3 regions of the Parashewanella tropica genome follow, and region 3 is predicted to be linked to each of the others. Evidence: predicted binding sites of a transcription regulator. Region 3 holds the regulator's gene; each other region holds the start of a gene.
What was found. Region 3 encodes sigma-54, which starts transcription at its own class of promoters, with help from an activator protein. Its sites were predicted from a motif close to GTTGGCACGNNNNTNGNNT; they were not measured.
Positions count from the first base shown of each region.

Region 1: the regulator sigma-54 is predicted to act here: its motif matches at 3,211-3,229, upstream of flhA (flagellar biosynthesis protein FlhA).
Region 2: the regulator sigma-54 is predicted to act here: its motif matches at 2,975-2,993, upstream of fliE (flagellar hook-basal body complex protein FliE).

Region 1 covers NZ_CP037951.1:3,052,796-3,059,060, reverse strand. The annotation lists gene E2H97_RS13440 (LamG-like jellyroll fold domain-containing protein) at 1-1,153, shown strand, start outside; gene E2H97_RS13435 (methyl-accepting chemotaxis protein) at 1,241-2,854, opposite strand; gene flhA (flagellar biosynthesis protein FlhA) at 3,274-5,367, shown strand; gene flhF (flagellar biosynthesis GTPase FlhF) at 5,379-6,265, shown strand, end outside.
Region 2 covers NZ_CP037951.1:3,076,667-3,082,931, reverse strand. The annotation lists gene E2H97_RS13580 (hypothetical protein) at 1-215, shown strand, start outside; gene E2H97_RS13575 (fatty acid hydroxylase family protein) at 378-1,043, shown strand; gene E2H97_RS13570 (hypothetical protein) at 1,172-1,810, opposite strand; partial or broken gene E2H97_RS13565 (HPP family protein) at 2,119-2,331, shown strand; gene E2H97_RS13560 (GNAT family N-acetyltransferase) at 2,403-2,852, opposite strand; gene fliE (flagellar hook-basal body complex protein FliE) at 3,044-3,379, shown strand; gene fliF (flagellar basal-body MS-ring/collar protein FliF) at 3,439-5,154, shown strand; gene fliG (flagellar motor switch protein FliG) at 5,147-6,196, shown strand; gene fliH (flagellar assembly protein FliH) at 6,183-6,265, shown strand, end outside.
Region 3 covers NZ_CP037951.1:335,889-342,153, reverse strand. The annotation lists gene E2H97_RS01505 (HAD-IA family hydrolase) at 1-481, opposite strand, end outside; gene E2H97_RS01500 (hypothetical protein) at 579-932, opposite strand; gene E2H97_RS01495 (HPr family phosphocarrier protein) at 960-1,235, opposite strand; gene rapZ (RNase adapter RapZ) at 1,222-2,073, opposite strand; gene ptsN (PTS IIA-like nitrogen regulatory protein PtsN) at 2,070-2,513, opposite strand; gene hpf (ribosome hibernation-promoting factor, HPF/YfiA family) at 2,516-2,815, opposite strand; gene E2H97_RS01475 (RNA polymerase factor sigma-54) at 2,856-4,337, opposite strand; gene lptB (LPS export ABC transporter ATP-binding protein) at 4,414-5,145, opposite strand; gene lptA (lipopolysaccharide transport periplasmic protein LptA) at 5,142-5,705, opposite strand; gene lptC (LPS export ABC transporter periplasmic protein LptC) at 5,689-6,252, opposite strand; gene kdsC (3-deoxy-manno-octulosonate-8-phosphatase KdsC) at 6,249-6,265, opposite strand, start outside.

The DNA.
Region 1 (6,265 bases), 1.5 Mb from region 3:
CTATAAAGACGAACATGGAGAACCATATAAAGTCAGCTGTGAAGTATTTAATAATCAGATGGGGGCATCCCAAGCGGTTACAGATAAAAGCGTCACTTGGGCTGTAACTCAAGGCAAATTGTTTAGTAATGAGTTGAACAACGAAGCGGGTTCAGTACATCGTTATCACCCGCATGTTTTTGAAGTTAACAATAAGAATTTCTCGATTTCATTTTGGTATAAACCTGACAGCTCTCTTGATCTAAATGGTTACACCGAATTAGCTCGAAGAGGCAGACGCTTTGGTTCAGGTTGGGATGGCGATGGTTGGGTTGTATCAGCTGAGGGCAATAAACTTAACTTCCTAATACATGATAAATCTAAAACCACACTTAATCGTAAGCTGTCACTGGATATCCCCAATGTCGAAGCGCTGCTAAATGTCGATAACTGGGTTCACATTGGTATGACGTTGGATTGGGACACGAGAAAACTTATCGCTTATGTAAATGGCGAACAAAAAGGTGACGCTGACATTCCTACTGAATTTAGCTTAGTGTCTAGCAGTGGAACTGGGCATGCTTATGCTAGAGGCGCCTATGCTGTATTTGGTCAGTCGAAGACGCTCTACACTACTTTTAATCATGCTGGATTAGATGATTTAGTGATTGCACATAAGGCGCTATCTCAGCATGAAATGAGTCAGATCTTTAATAAAAAACTGCCTGCGTTTATGCCTAAGCCAACGAATGGAAAAAGCCTTGCGATAGAGCTACTGTCTTCTCTTTCATGGCTTAAGCACTCTAACTTTGATGAAGGCTTTACTCAGTATCGAGTTTATTTTTCTGACAACAATGCGTCAGTTTCAAACCGAGAAAGTACAAGTCGATTAGATGAGTCGTTAATTAATGGAAATAGTGCTGATATTTCATCCATCCAGCTAGATGCAACTAAAGCTTATTATTGGGCGGTAGATATTGTCTCTGATAATAATGAGGTAGTGAAAGGCGAAGTGTGGAGCTTTTGGCAAAAGCAACAGAGTGTTTATCGAACTTTGTCTCAACTACTTAGAATTAAAACGCCAGAGCAATTAAAAGATTATGATGATATTTATGAAGGTGATATTCAATTTTCGCCAAATTATGAGTTTTATAAGGAAAAGCGCGATCAGTAATGGGGAAATTGGGAGCGCTTTACAATAAACAATAATAGAAAAGGGAAGCAAAATGTTGCCTCCCTTGTTTGTGAAGTGAGTAGCAAGCTACATCTTCAATTTAAATTGCTTAGCGCTTTCTTCTAACTGACCCGCCATATCCAATAAATGCTCAGCAATAGCAGCAGTATTTTTTGCATCATCAGAAGTAGTATCAGTCGAGTTAGCAATTTCAATTACGTTATTGTTGATGGATTCCGCTACTCGGCTTTGCTCTGAAGCCGCAGTTTCCATTTGAGTATTTAATTCACAAATTTGATTTACTGCGTCAGAGATTTGCTTCAGTTCAACCGCGACACTTTGAATGGATTCAACCTGCTGTTGTGCTAACTCAGATGCCGTGTTCATTACTGCAACACAATCAGAAGTTTCTTCTTTTAAGCCTTCTATGGTACGGCGAATGTCTTCAGTAGATTCTTGGGTACGAGATGCGAGTGTTCTTACCTCATCGGCTACTACTGCAAATCCACGACCTTGTTCACCTGCACGAGCTGCTTCAATCGCTGCATTTAACGCGAGTAGGTTGGTCTGCTCAGCTATTCCTGAAATTACTGATAACACAGCTGCCACTTCATCGGTTCGTTGTTCAAGCTGCTGAATTCTCATGGCACCGTGTTGTACTTCTTGGCTCAAACCTTCAATGGCACTCACGGCATCATGGGTTTGACTTTCACCATTAATGGCAAGTTCATTGGTTTGTTGAGAGTGAGAGGCTGTACTTTCTGCATTACATCTTACTTGCTCAGCAGAGGCTGCCATTTCCGTCATGGCCGTGGCCATTTGGTCTGTGTTGTATTTCTGTGCCTGAACTTCTTTTTTGGTAGTGTTAGCCATAGAGTTAATATCAATCGCGGATTGGGTTACTTGCTTGGCATTAGATACTACTGAGCATAAGGTATCGTTAATTTGTTTAACCATTTGGTTGAAAGCTGATGAAACGGAGCCAATTTCATCGTCACGATTATCGTTAAGCTGTAATGTTAAATCTGACGTTTCGGAAATAGTACTCATTAGGTGACGAAGCTTTCGTAAGCGAGCAATAACAACACGGTTTAAAATAAAGGCCGTAAAGATGAAGGCGGCAAAAAATAAAGCAAACTGAACGGTACCCGTAGTCCAAAGGCTCTTGGTCAAAGCTTTATCTTCAGCGGCTAAAGAGTAGTCGATTCTCAATGCACCTAATTGGGTGTTTTCAGGAACTTGGTGACATCCAAGGCAGTTGACACCTTGATAGTTTGATTGCGCTAAGATAGGTTCAATACGGGTCAGTATACGTCCGTTGGCTGTTTCACGAATTTCATTAATAATTTGACCACTGATGCCGCGTTGATCCAACGTGTCTTGTACTTGTTCACTCGCTAATCCAGCGCCAAAGACTTTACTTAATGCAGGAGAGCGAATAATACGGATGTCGTTGATTTCATCTTCTGCAATTAAGCGCTCACGGATCATCTCCCGATTGCTAATACTACCCGTCAACATCATGGCGTTGAGAGAGTCAAAATAGGATTTTGTGACACTGTGAGTGTGGCGTTGAGCAAACTCTTCTAGGTTTTCCCTTTGGGTACTGGCATTAAACCAAAAGGTAAACACTAAAACAGACAAAAATATAAACGCTAAGCAGAGCAAGACTAAAGATCGAATCGACAGGGTACTCTTCATATTACTGCTACAGAAAAACAAACCGTAATTTGCTATCGGCACGCTTTAGAGTTTCTTAACTAATTTTGTGAACTATGACCCTAAAAAAATCAGTTGAACGCGCACTAAATTAATATCTGTTTGAGTTAGCAATAATTTCATCGTTTCACCATTCGTCGAATAGATAAACGCTCTACGCCCACAAGCTTGCTAAAATGTCTGCTAGCGGCGTTGTAACTTTTGCAAGTAGAGTAACTACTTGCTGCAAGCTACGCCTTGCCATCAATCATTTTTTCTACGCTTGAGAACGTAGCCAACTGATATTTTAGGTTAACTCATTTGTTTGGATATTAAACGATTAATGTCAGTGCCAACATGTTGGCTTGTTCCTTGCTTTTTAATCAACATTCTTGAAAAAGTGTCAAACATTGGTTTTTTGAATGAATGCCGTATTAGGTCGTTTTAAACAGTTAAATGCCGCAAATATAAAAGGGATTGGTACTCCATTGCTCGTGCTCGCCGCGATGGCAATGATTATTCTACCAATGCCTGCATTGCTATTAGATACCTTGTTTTCTTTCAACATCGCACTGGCTTTAGTGGTTATGCTGGTGGCCATTTATTCAAATAGACCTCTGGATTTTGCAGCCTTTCCAGCTGTGCTTCTGGTGGCGACCTTATTACGTCTTGCGCTGAACGTTGCTTCTACTCGTGTGGTATTACTCGAAGGTCACAATGGTGGCGATGCCGCAGGTAAAGTCATTGAAGCCTTCGGTAACGTAGTAATTGGTGGTAACTACGCCGTAGGTTTGGTGGTCTTTATAATTCTGATCATCATCAACTTTGTGGTTGTAACCAAAGGTGCTGGACGTATTGCAGAGGTAAGTGCTCGCTTTACCTTGGATGCAATGCCAGGTAAGCAGATGGCGATTGATGCGGACTTAAACGCTGGCATTATCGACCAAGACCAAGCGCGTATTCGTCGTAGCGAAGTAACCCGAGAGGCCGACTTTTATGGGGCGATGGATGGTGCGTCAAAATTCGTAAAAGGTGATGCCATTGCAGGCATTATGATCCTTATCATCAATATCCTTGGTGGCTTTGTTATCGGTATGGTGCAGCATGGTTTGGACTTATCCAGTGCTGTAGAAATCTATACTCTGCTTACCATTGGTGACGGTCTAGTGGCACAAATTCCGGGGCTGTTACTTTCTATTGCTGCTGCATTAATGGTGACGCGTCAAAATGAATCGGGTGACATGGGCACCATGATGATGAGTCAGATGTTTGACAATCATAAATCCCTAGCCATCGCAGCCAGCTTATTGACGGTAATGGGCTTAGTTCCGGGTATGCCACATCTCGCATTCTTAAGCTTTGGTTTGTTTACGGGGGGGGCGGCTTATTTTGTTTATCGTCGTAACCAACAACGTTTACAACAAGCTGAAGAACTGGCAGATGCTGAAGCTTTAGAGCCCAAAGAAGCCGAAACAAAAGAGCTTGGTTGGGACGATGTTCGCCATGTGGACGTGATTGGTCTTGAAGTCGGATACAGACTGATCCCTCTTGTTGATAAAAGCCAAGACGGTGAACTGTTAACCAGGATCAAAGGCGTTCGTAAAAAGCTTTCTCAAGAGTTTGGTTTCTTAGTTCCTGCAGTGCATATTAGAGACAACTTGGATTTATCACCGAATAGCTATCAAATCTCTTTAATGGGTGTTGTGGTTGGTGAGTCTGAAATTCAACATGATTGTGAGCTGGCTATTAATCCTGGGCAAGTATATGGCCAACTTGATGGAACCATGACCAAAGATCCTGCCTTTGGTTTAGAAGCGGTTTGGATCAATCCGCAACAGCGAGAACATGCTCAAACATTAGGTTATACGGTAGTAGATGCTGCCACTGTTGTTGCGACTCATATCAGCCAGTTATTAACCAATAACGCCGCCAAGCTTCTTGGTTATGAAGAAGTACAGCAGTTGCTGGATATTCTGAAGAAGAACTCTCCTAAATTGGTGGATGGCTTTATTCCAGAAGTATTGTCGCTTGGTGTGGTGGTTAAAGTGATGCAGAACTTACTGGAAGAAGGCGTGTCGATTCGAGATCAAAGAACCATAGTTCAGACCTTGATAGAGTACGCGCCTAAGAGTCAGGACACCGAAGTATTGACCGCTGCGGTACGTATCGCATTGAAACGAATGATAGTTCAAGAGATTGCTGGACCAGAACCTGAAGTCCCTGTCATAACATTGGCTCCAGAGTTGGAACAGATGTTGCATCAGTCTATGCAGGCAACAGGTGGTGATGGGCCAAACATCGAACCGGGCCTTGCAGAACGCATGCAGCAGTCACTTACAGACGCGGCACAGCAGCAAGAGTTAATCGGTCAGCCCGCCATATTGTTGACGTCAGGAATGTTACGCTCGACCTTATCGAGATTTGTTAAGCACACCATTCCGAGCTTGAGAGTCATTTCCTATCAGGAAGTGCCGGATGAGAAACAAATCCGAATTGTGTCAGCAGTCGGTCAATAGAGGAAGTAACCGTGAAGATTAAACGATTTTTTGCTAAAGATATGCGCAGTGTACTAGCCCAAGTTAAAGATGCATTAGGGGCGGATGCTGTAATAATGTCGAACAAAAAAGTGGATAATGGAATCGAAGTGGTTGCGGCTGTGGACTATGACGAGCCTAAGCCTAAAATCCCTCAACCTGCAGAAACTGTGACTAAAGCAAAATCACAATCAGGATTCAGAAGTTTGTCGGGTGACAAAGTTTCACTTGGCCAAAAGCGTAAGCCTTCAGCATCGGCGTCTCAACAAGCATCGTCGCCAGCGGATTCACTGCAAGCATTGCTTGAGCGCCAACACTCTAAACTGCAACAACATAAGCAACAAAAACAAGAAGAAATGGAGTTGCCTGCTTGGGCAAGAGGTATGGAAGAGGCTAAGCAGCAACAACCTCAAGCTGCGACCTTCACTCCAAGCCCAGAAAAAAACAAAGCAGCTCCAACTACCAATAATGAAATGCAGCAGATGCGTGATGAGCTTGCATCGTTACGTAACTTATTGACTCATCAAGTTTCAAGCTTGCTAAATGAGCAAAAACAACGTGTTGACCCAGTTGGCTCTATGCTAGAAAGCAAGTTAATCGAAGCTGAATTTTCTATGCCGCTTGCCAAGCAACTTGCTGAATTGGCTTCTCACTACTCGCCAGCGGAGTTGGTGAGCGCATTACCAAGAAGCTTAGCTAATTTACTCGACAACCAAGGTGACGATATTGTTAATCGTGGTGGGGTTGTTGCACTAGTAGGACCAACAGGTGTTGGTAAAACAACCAGTCTAGCTAAAATTGCAGCTCGATTTGCTGCTAAACATGGCAGTGATCAAGTAGCCTTGGTTACAATGGATCATTATCGCATTGGAGCCTATGA
Region 2 (6,265 bases), 1.5 Mb from region 3:
AACAGTTTTTAAAGATTATCGACTACTCTGAATTCCCTCCATTCGATTACAAAGAGGTTGAACTGGTACTTAAATTTGGTGTAAATGCGACTGACTATAATGTAGGTGCTTGGTATATTCCTAACGATTTTATGAGGTTTAAAGTTTACGGCTTAGGTCCAAAATATGATTCACTCCGAGGAGTGCGTTTCGAAATAAATAAAAAGAATGTCTGATGTTCATTCAAGATTAATGAGTGGGGTAAATACTCTGAAGGTTAATTTAACTAGGTTAATAAAGATAAGTACAAAGAGTAGCAAGGTTTCTAGTTTAAATTTGCACCATGTTGTGATTATGTTACATTGCTAATACCCATTGAATAATCATATAAATAAATCATGGATGAAAAAATTGTTGCTTTTAGGCAAAACTACCGAGCGAATATGAGCGCTCATTACCACCCTCATTTTCACTTCTTTTTTGTATTTTCTGTTGGTTTCGTTGTCATTTTATATTCAGTTCTTCAACTGAAACAAATATCAGTATTAGAGTGGCTAACAGTACCCATTACTTTAGTTTGTGTGAATTTTGCTGAGTATGCCGCTCATCGATGGCTTGGGCACAGGCGAACTAAAATAGGAGGATTTTTTTACCAAAGGCATACAGGCGATCATCATCACTTTTTTGATGAAAGCACTATGAACTGGGAAACGCTAAAAGACTGGAGAGTGGTGTTGTTTCCTGCCTATCTTATTATCGCTTTTATTTTGGGTGTAGCCTTGCCTGTAGGCAGTGTTTTGTATTTTTGGTTTTCATCAAACGTTGCATATTTGGTGGTGTGTAGTGCCATCTTCGGATACCTGTTGTATGAAGCTTTACACCTTAGTTTTCATGTCCCTGATGACACTTACCTTAAGAAAATCCCATTTTGGTGGCGATTGAAGCGACTTCATGTCTTACATCATGAGCACAAACTAATGGTAAAAAAGAATTTTAACATTACTTACCCGCTATTTGATTGGCTGTTGAGTACTTTGTATTTTGATAACAAAGGCGATAGGTAATGTTCCCGTTGATGTTCAATATACTCTATTAGACAAATATTTTTCGATTTTTGTTGGTAAACTAAAGTCTCTCTTAAATGTGTTAAAGATCTCTTTATGTTCAACGCCCTAATGAAAATATCATTGTTTCATAACGCTATTGTTGAACTCACCAAGTAACCAACACCTCCCGGTAATAATTTATTGTTTTTTAATTTCAATAATCGCTTTCGAATATTTATTAAAAAATGATCTGCACGCTTCTCTTCTTCGCGAATAAAGGTTTTAACTTTAACCCCTTTATGATCGGTATGGTTAAATAAGTGGCCAATTTCATGAATGATAATATCTCTGACTCCTTTATTCCCTTTTTGTAATAAAGCGCGGTAGCCCAGCCGTCGTTGGTGTTTTGTTAGTGGGCTTGTGTTTATTTCCTTTTCGTTAAAGTTATATATATTGATAGTCATAGAAGGGCTGAATCCGGTTATCCGACCTTCACTTGCAAATGCAATATGTGGAACATTAGCAAAATCAGGGTGATCTTTTGTGTGTAATATGAAGCGTATAAATTTATGACGCTCTCTAAATTCATTGAGTTCTTGGCTATTTGCATCAACATCATCTGATAGTTTTAACAGCTGAGATACTGTATGGGAAATGATATTATCTCGCTTTATGAGTTTCTTTTGTGTGTTTAATGACAGGTCATGCCATTTAATGTCGTTAGGGAGTTGTGCACGTTGTAAAGGGTGCGCAGAAATGTGAGAAGAAAAAATAAATGGCAGCAAAACTACAACCAAATGCCACAGTATACTTGTCGAGTACTTCATACTACTCACCTCGAACTTTATGTTTGAGTTTGTAGCGCGTACCGATATTCTCTAGAGTGTTTCTACGACACTTTTCAAGCTGAACTGTAAAGAGTAGTTCAGTTTTTTATAAAAATAAAGCAAGATAATCAGGATCTTTCTCGCCCTAGCGGGTATCGCTTCTTGTGGTGAAAATGATGATCGCAAACCGGCTAGGATCGGATTTCTTTCCCACCTAAAATCATGGGTGTTTTTTAGCTGGTGATGCATTTCAATTGATTTAAAAGGTGTTTTTTGAACAGTATATAGCGGTAACCCCGTTCACTTTAGCTCTGGCTACAAAAACAACTCATCCTCCAGCGGGTGCTAACCCCATTTTGATTATGCTTTCAGGTCAAAGCTGGGGATTTCTGTTCACTCCAGTATTGATTGGTGCCGTTGTTTTAGTATTTATGGGTAAAGGGTGTCAGAAACTTCAGAATTTATATTTCAAAGAGTAGCAATGATTAAGATACCTTATAAACAGCATGTTATGCCTGAATGATTCTATTCAGGCATGGTTAGCAATCAGTTAAGGTTTATGCCACTCCATAATGGTTTCATCAAATTTGTCTTGGTCAACCACATGAAACCCAAAGCGTTCAAAGAAGGCTTTCATGACATCGTGACCTTCAACGTAGCAAAGCGAGATGGATTGGCAGTTGGGTATTGCCTTTATTTCTTTTAATACCAACTCTACAGCCATGGTTCCATAGCCTTTGCCTTGATGATTCACATCAATCATCAGCTGATCGATGAAAATTTCATTTGGCTTATTATCAGGAAGATTTGGGTAATACTGGATAAAACCAACGGGTTCATTTTCAAGGTAAACTCCCCGATTTACATAATCTTCATGAAATTTAGATGCAGCAATAGACTCCGCATTGAGCGCGACAAAATTTTCTTGTTCTTTGGTGATTTCCAACTCGATTATATCGACCCAATTGTCTTTGGTGACATCTCTTAAATTGATCTTCATTGATAACGTCCTTTTATATTTTCAATAAAGATATGAGTTCAAGTATCTGATTTTCAAGATATGACGAAGTAGTTGGTACGAACTTAAGCTCTGATAGGTAAGGAAATCCAAACCTATAATACCTTGGCACACCCTTTGCTTTAACACTCACATAATTCCATCTCGTCAAAAAAAAGTCATGGGAGACGAACATGCAAATTGGTGCTAGCTCTTTGTATACAGAGATGCAAACTATGAAAGGAGAAATCACTCCTTCAATTTCACCGCAAACTCACGGTATGCGTGAAGTTAACAATGTAAATTCATCAAATTTTGGTGAAGTGCTTTCCAATGCCATTGGCACTGTGAATCAATTGCAAGCTAACTCTGCTGATTTATCTACTCGTTTAGAAATGGGAGATACCTCGGTAACTCTGTCGGATACGGTTATCGCGCGTGAAAAGGCGAGTGTGGCATTTGAGGCCACGGTGCAAGTGAGAAATAAGCTGGTTGACGCTTATAAGCAAATCATGAACATGCCTGTTTAATGGCGTAGAAAATTGTCATCGCTTAATAAAGATAAATAGCAGTAAAGCAGGTAAGTATTTTGAGCACAGAACTCACCGTTGGTAACCAATCATCAGAAGTCAGCACAACCAATGCTGGAGCAGACCAAGAGCATAAGTCAGGCATGCTAGATGGTATTGGAAATTCGAACACCCTTCGTCAAATCACCATGATTTTGGGGCTGGCAGTGTGTTTGGCATTAGCGGTTTTTGTGTTATTGCTGGCCTCAGAAGATGAATATCGTCCGCTTGGAAAAATGGAAACCCAAGAACTGATCCAAGTGTTAGATGTACTCGATAAAAATAAAATCGAATATCAACTCGATGTTGATGTTGTACGAGTCCCAGAAGCTAAATACCAAGAAGTTAAATTGCTACTGAGCCGCTCAGGTATTGAAAGCAGCACCAAGAATGACGACTTTCTCAACAAAGATAGCGGGTTCGGCGTTAGCCAACGCATGGAGCAAGCCAGACTGAAACACAGTCAAGAACAAAATCTTGCTCGTGCAATCGAAGAGTTAAAAAGTGTGACTCGTGCCAAAGTGATTTTAGCTTTGCCGAAAGAAAACGTATTTGCGCGTCGTAAATCTCAGCCAAGTGCAACAGTGGTTATCACAACTCGTCGAAGTGGTCTTGGTCAAGAAGAAATTGATTCAATTGTTGATATCGTAGCATCAGCGGTACAAAACCTAGACCCAAGCCGAGTAACAGTGACTGATTCAGCTGGTCGCTTGCTCAATTCGGGTAGTCAAGACGGCGTATCAGCCAGAGCGCGTCGTGAACTTGAAATTGTTCAGTCTAAAGAAGATGAATACCGCAACAAAATTCAATCTATTTTGATCCCAATTCTTGGCCCTGAAAACTTTACCTCACAAGTGGATGTGGGGATGGACTTTACGGCTAAAGAGCAAACCGCCAAGCGCTACAATCCTGCTCAAACAGCAGTTCGCAGTGAGCAAACCCTAGAAACAAATTCTGGTGCTGGCTTTGTTGGTGGTATTCCGGGAGCTTTGTCGAATCAGCCACCGTTAAAATCTGAAATTCCTGAGCAGGTGAGCGAGTTAACTCAAGAAGGTTCAGCAGAGCGTAATGGTAGCTCCCACCGCGAAGCGACACGTAACTTTGAAGTCGATACCACTATTAGCCACACACGTCAGCAAATTGGCATTATTCAACGTATTAGTGTTTCAGTTGCCGTTAACTACAAAAGAGGTGCTGCTGGCGAAGATGGACAAATCAACCGTGAGCCTCGCACCGAAGCTGAACTTGCTAATATTCGTCGCTTGCTAGAAGGAGCGGTTGGTTTTAACTCCGCTCGTGGTGATATGTTAGAAGTGGTAACCGTACCATTCATGCAACATGAATTTGAAGCGGCACCGAAGCCTGAACTTTGGGAGCAACCTTGGTTCATGCGCGTAGTGAAATTTGTATTGGCCGCGATTGTGGTATTGGTATTGATCCTTACAGTTATGCGCCCAATGTTTAAACGTATGGTTCACCCTGAAAGTGATAAGCCACTGGAAAAAATTATACCGGGTAGTGAACTGGCTGAAATCGAAGATCAATATGCACAAGAAACCTTAGGTTTGATTAATAAATCCGAAGGTGAATACAGCTATGCGGATGATGGGTCGATTTTAATCCCCGATCTTCACAAAGATGATGATATGATCAAGGCCATTCGTGCGCTGGTGGCCAATGAACCTGAGTTGTCTACCCAAGTAATTAAGAGTTGGTTACAAGAAGAAGATGCCTGATATTATTGAAAGCCCGTCTAATACTGAAGCGGCATCGTTTGATGTCAGTACATTAACGGGCGTTGAAAAAGCCGCTATTTTATTGCTGAGTTTAAGTGAAGCCGATGCGGCGTCAATTTTGCGCCACCTTGAGCCAAAGCAAGTTCAACAACTGGGTATGGCGATGGCGTCAACTCAAGATTTTGGTCAAGAAAAAGTCATTGGTGTCCACAAACATTTCTTAGATGATATCCAGCAGTTCTCAGCTATTGGTTTTAACAGTGAGGATTTTGTTCGTAAAGCGTTAACGGCCGCCTTGGGTGAAGATAAAGCGGGCAATATCATTGAACAAATCATTATGGGCAGCGGTGCTAAAGGCTTAGATTCCTTGAAGTGGATGGACGCACGTCAAGTGGCGACTATTATTCAAAATGAGCACCCGCAAATCCAAACCATCGTATTGTCTTATCTTGAGCCTGATCAAGCCGCAGAAATTTTTGCACAATTCCCTGAAAATACCCGTGTTGACTTGTTAATGAGAATCGCGAATTTAGAAGAAGTACAGCCAGCGGCATTGCAAGAACTTAACGACATCATGGAAAAACAGTTCGCAGGTCAAGGTGGTGCACAAGCAGCGAAAATGGGTGGCTTGAAAGCCGCTGCGGACATCATGAACTATCTGGATACTGCTATTGAATCACAGTTGATGGAAACCATGCGTGAGTCTGACGAAGAAATGGCGCAGCAAATTCAAGATCTCATGTTTGTGTTCGAAAACTTATTGGATATTGACGACCGTGGTATTCAAGCGTTATTGCGTGAAGTGCCGCAAGAAGTACTGATGAAGGCATTGAAAGGTGCTGATGACTCATTGAAAGACAAGTTACTTGGCAATATGTCGAAACGTGCAGCTGAATTACTGCAAGACGATCTTGATGCCATGGGGCCAATTCGCCTGAGTGAAGTTGAACTTGCTCAAAAAGAAATTTTGGGTGTTGCTCGTCGTTTAAGTGAAAGTGGCGAAATCATGTTAGGCGGTGGAGGCGGTGATGAGTTCCTCTAATTCCGATGCTATTGCCGAAGAATTCGCGCACTGGAAAATCCCTGATGTAACAGAGGTCGAGTCTGAAAA
Region 3 (6,265 bases):
CTAATACTTTCTTAAATGCTTCTGGCTGTGGCTTTCGTAAGCCTAGTAAATGAGAGTAAAAAACTCGGTCGAATACCTGCTGCAGAATGTCTTGTTGATACTGCTGATGTAAGATTAATTGCAGAGCCTCATAATGAATGGCATTAGTATTTGAAAACAGGATTAATTGATAATGAGGTTTTAACTTTAATAGCAATTCAATTCGAGATTCGGGTAAATCAAACAACATTGCATTCCAAGCGCTATCAATTTCATCATTGCTTAAGGCTAGGCCTGAAAGCTCACGGATCTTGCTTCTAAAAGCCTCTGGGGTTTCTTTACCTGCTTCCAAGCGGTCAAAGAAAGGCTGTTGTGCATTTTGGTGATAGTAATCAGTAAAGGAACGAAAGCCTAGTTTGGCAAAGGCTTGCTCAGTAGCCTGATAATCCAAATTGAGCAATACACCACCGAGATCCAACAGCAATGTCTTGATTGATGCCATGACAGTGTGACAGTTGATTTCAATTAACTAGACAGTAACCCGTCAGTTCTGAACTTAGTCTTAATCAAGATGAATAGAAAGGATATTTTTGACAGAACTATTTATCTAAAAAAACCACTTGGTAATAATGACTATCAGTGTATTCTGCATAGGGTGAAAAGATAGAATGGCCACTGAGCTTTCCGGCATAGATAAATTGGTATTTAGGTTTTCTAATTGGCTTTAGCACTAGGCAATTATGATAATAGGGCTCAGTAAAAGTAAATTTACCTAGATTAGTTAAAGGTTTAGCTGAAGAAACATCAATGATTGTAGAACTGACATCCAGCTGATAATCGTAGTTTTGAGGCACTTTTACATTGGATGCAAGAGGAGTATTAAACTCAGGCTTTGAATGACTAGAACAAGCCGCCAACAAGCTAATCAAAAGTAACGCGATAAATCCTTTCATCTATCATCCTTTTAATGAGGTTCTAGTTCAACAAGCCTCTTCAAACTTATCATCAATCAGCTGACAAACGGCATTTAAAGCCGCTTTAGCATCTTTTCCTGTAGCAATAACTTTAATGGTTTTTCCCATGCCAGATTCCAGCATCAACAATCCCAAAACACTTGAAGCTGATGCCGATTTATCACCTTGCTTGAGCGTCACTTCGGCATCAAATTCTGAGGCTAATACGGCTAGTTTAGTGGCTGCTCTTGCATGTAAGCCCAGCTTATTGCAAATCAGAACTTCTTTTTCAAGCGTCGGCATTCACCAGTTCCTTATGACGAACCTCGACATTACGATTATTTTTATTCAAATGCTCACCAAGCTGCTCAGCCACAAACACAGAACGGTGTTGCCCACCTGTACAGCCAATCGCAATGGTCAGATAGCTACGATTATTCCGTTCAAGTTGAGGTAGCCAAGTATCAATCAAATTGGCAATTTGCCAGATAAACTTATTCACTTCAGGTTGAGCATTCAAAAAATCTTGAACAGGTTTATCAAGCCCAGTGAATGGTCTAAGGGCTTCTTCCCAATGAGGATTCGGAAGAAATCGAACGTCAAACATAAAGTCAGCATCATTAGGACGACCGTGTTTGAAACCGAAAGACTCCACATTGATCACCAGCTCTTGCTCGACTCTACCAAGCAAAACCTCTCGGATTTTATCACTGAGCTGATAAGCATTGGTTTCTGAAGTATCTATAAAGTGATCCATCATCTTAGACATGCCTGACAATAGCTCACCTTCAATACGAATCGCTTCGGGTAAGTTTTTGCATTGATAGGCCAGCGGATGCAATCGTCTTGTTTCGGTATATCGTTTAAGTAAAACCTCATCATTAGAACTGATAAAGAAACTGAGGATCTCAATATCAATGAAACTTTTCAGTTGTTGCTCAAATACTTTGTCTTGTTCAGGTAGATTACGGACATCGACACTGATCGCTACCAGCTCTTGAGTCGGTTTTAGCTCTTCAATTAATCCACCTAACAAACTCATCGGTAGATTATCAACACAGTAATAGCCTAGATCCTCAAGTACTTTAAGTGCTACCGATTTACCCGACCCACTTCGACCCGAAACAATGACTAATTTCATCCAGTAATCACCTGATAAAGTTCTTGCTCGTCATTAATACGACGTAACTGTTTGAGAGTTTGCTTATCGCTGAGTTTTTCAGCCATTGCTGATAAGGTACTAAGATGCTCTTGACACTGATCAGAAGGAACCAATAGCGCAAACAAGATATCCACAGGTTGCTTATCGATGGCTTCAAAGGCGATGGGCTGCTCACATTTGATCAATACTGCAATCGGAGTATCGATGTTGTCTAATCGACCATGTGGGATCGCAATACCATTTCCAATGCCCGTACTGCCCATTTTTTCACGGGCGAGGAGGCTCTCAAAGATTTCTTGAGAAGAAAGCTCTGGATACTGAGAAGCAACCAAGTCACTGATCATTTCCAGTACTTTCTTCTTACTGCCAGGCGTCGCACAGGTTGTGCATTCTGGCTTTAAAATGATGTTTAATTCCATCGTTAATGTTTTATCAACTTCTCTTTATGTTTGATCACTTGACGATCGAGCTTTGCCATTAACAAATCAATGGCAGTATACATATCATCATGTTGTGATTTGGCATAGGCTTCTTTGCCATTTAATATCAAACTGGCTTCAGCGGTTTGATTCGATTTTCGAACATTTAGCACGACGCGCACATTATTGATCTGTTCGAAATGACGTTCAAGTTTTGCCATTTTACCGCTGACGTATTCTTTTAGTGATTCAGTAACATCCAACTGCTGACCATTTTGTTGACCATTGATCCGGATTTGCATATCCATTGCCTCCTGTCGTTGTTAGCTGACGTTTATGTGATCATAAACTTTTGCGCTGATTTGATGGTGGGATCATCATTGCCTCTCGATACTTGGCGATGGTACGTCTTGCTACTTTGATCCCTTGTTCTCCAAGTAATTGCGCTATTTTATTATCACTGAGTGGCTTCTTCTGATTTTCTTCAGCTACTAGCTTTTTAATAAGAGCACGAATTGCTGTGGAAGAACATTCTCCGCCATCGTCAGTACCCACATGGCTAGAGAAAAAGTACTTCAGTTCAAAAATCCCTCTCGGCGTGTGCATGTATTTTTGTGTCGTCACTCGTGAAATGGTCGATTCATGCATCTCGATTTCTTCGGCCACATCATTCAAAATCATGGCTTTCATGGCTTCTGGGCCATGCTCAAAAAAGTTGACCTGATTTTTGACGATACAATTGCACACTTTTAATAAGGTATCGTTGCGACTTTCTAAACTTTTAATAAACCACTTAGCATCTTGAAGATGACCACGAACAAATTGGGTATCACTACTGCTACGACTGGTTTTCGCTAATGCTGCGTATTGCTGATTGAGTCCGATTTTCGGCATCGCATCGGGATTTAACTCCACTTGCCAACGCCCATTCTTTTTCATCACGGATACATCAGGAATAACATACTCATCTTCTTTACGGCCAATGTTTAAACCCGGTCTTGGGTCTAAACTTTGGATCAAACTCATCGCTGCTTTTAACTGTGGTTCTCTAAGCTTAGTTTTTTTCAACAAAGATCGAAAGTCACGAACGGCAATCAAGTCAATATGATCTTTAATAATGTGTTTGGCTTCGGCTAAATACGGCGTTGCCTCATCAAACTGAGACAATTGTAATAATAAGCATTCTGGTACATCTCGAGCCGCAACACCAATGGGATCAAAATGTTGTACTCGCTTTAATACCGCTTCCACTTCATCCATTTCAATCTCAGGGTCGCCCATTGCTTCTAAAATATCTTCAAGCGATTGAGTCAAATACCCTCGTTCATCAATGGCCTCAATAATGGCGGTCGCAATACCATAATCAGTACTAGAAAACGGAGTAAGATTTTTTTGCCATTCAAGATGCTCGTATAGTCCATCACTGGTTTCACCTTGAAACGGAAGATCGTCAGCCGGTAAAGCACCACTACCCGAGGTAGGCATAGCGGTAAAGGTTTCATCCCAAGTCGTATCCATGGGCAGCTCTTCAGTGAGCTTTTCTTGGGTTAAAGTCTCAGCGGTATCAGGCGTTACTGGCTCAGCAATGTCCGCATTATCATCTTGCTTTATGACTATATCTTGCTCAGCCTCAGATGCTGTTACGGACTCAGCATTAGCCGAGGCTAACTCTTCTTCTAATTCCAACAAAGGATTAGATTCAAGAGCCTGCTGAACTTCTTGATGTAGCTCTAATGATGAAAGCTGTAGCAAGCGTATGGCTTGTTGCAGCTGGGGCGTCATGGTGAGCTGTTGTCCTAACTTAAGCTGGAGTGACGCTTTCATAGTTACCGCTTGTCCTTCTTATTGTTCTTGTTGGCGCATAGCAGGACTCCCTATAAGGGTTCCCAAATAATCATCACTATAACGTGAATTGCTCTCCTAAGTACACTTCACGTACATGCTTATCATCGAGGATTTCCTCTGGCGTACCTTCGGCAATCAAACTGCCGTGGCTCACAATATAGGCATGTTCACAGACATCCAGTGTTTCTCGGACATTGTGGTCTGTGATCAATACACCTAAACCACGGTCTCTGAGCTGCTCAATGATCTTTTTAATATCAATGACAGAGATAGGGTCAACCCCGGCAAATGGCTCATCCAGCAAAATAAATTGCGGATTCGCTGCCAACGCGCGGGCAATTTCGACTCGGCGACGTTCACCACCCGATAATGCCATGCCAAGGCTGTCACGAATATGGGTGATATGAAATTCTTCAAGTAAGTGCTCTAGTTGCTCTTCCCGTTGGCGTTGATTGAGCGATGCCCGCATTTGCAATACGGCCATGATGTTATCGTAAACCGAGAGCTTACGGAAAATACTGGCTTCTTGCGGAAGATAACCAATCCCCTTCCGAGCGCGCATATGCATAGGATCAAGCGTGAGATCATCGCTATCGATAAAGATCTCACCTTTATCACTTTTTACCAATCCTACCACCATATAAAAGGTGGTGGTTTTACCCGCACCATTTGGGCCCAGTAAACCGACGATTTGCCCTGTTTTTACGGATAAACTGACATCCTTCACCACTTGTCTAGATTTATAGCTTTTTGCAAGATGTTTTGCTGTCAGAGTTTTCTGAGTCATTGCTTCTTCTCAGCTGGTGTGTTCGATGATGGCGCAGACTTTTTGTCTTTTTTACGCGCATTTTGATAATTTTCAGCAGGAATAATGGTCTGTACTCGGTCGCTGCCTTTACCAGAGCTCGCTGCGGTAACGTGTTGGTTAGCAATATTGTAGCGGATCGTTTCCGCCTTCATTTTACTGCCACCGATATCTAACTCAGCACCGCCTTTAAGGACTAAATCACCACTGATATTGTCGTAACGAATACTTACGGCACTGGCTGTGCCCAATTCACCCGTATCTAATATTTGCGAAAACGTTGCCGGCTTACCTTTGGCGATAAACACTTTGTGGCCATTTTTTTCATCATTAACGGCACTCAGTTCGTCGGCATGAATTTTAATACTGCCTTGGATAATTTTGACGTTACCAAAATACGACAATTTATTGTTTTTTAAATCGCCGGTTTGGCTTTTCGCACTAATACTTAAATCTTGCTTCAAATCATCCTGCTTGGCTACGGTAGAGAACGTCATTACCGAGCAAAATGCCACCAGCAGTATATTATTTATTCGCTTCATAGGTTCCTGTTACCTGATCGTTTAAGCGTACCGTCTCACGGTTTAAGTCGGCATATAGCCCTTTACCTTGGCTGTTAAATCCATTGCCTTTAATGTAAACCATCGCATCCGTGGTCATGATTTTTTTGTCTAAATCCAACTCAACATAGCGAGTACTGACACTTTGAAGGGGCTCTTTTTTCCCAACCGCTTCTAACTTCACATTCCAATCTAAATAAGCTTTTTGAGTGTCATCTTTTTTTAAGCGGCCTTCTTTAGCCGAGATGCGCCAAGGACTCTCATTCGAATCACCGTAAAGTAAATATACAGGCTCTGTAAATAATGTCGTATCTCTTGTCGCGTAATGTTCCATGTGTTTTGCTGTTACTTGACTGCTTAACCGTCCCTGCTTATCGTAGGAAATACTGTTAAGCTCGGTCGCCATGTAATCAGGTCGCTCAATTTGAGGACCTAGCGCAACTTTTTCACCTTGTTTTTGCTGCACCTGCCAATACAGTACTAATGCGGTACTGAAAAACAATATGATGGCAAGGGTCACTCGGTTCATACACTCATTCCTT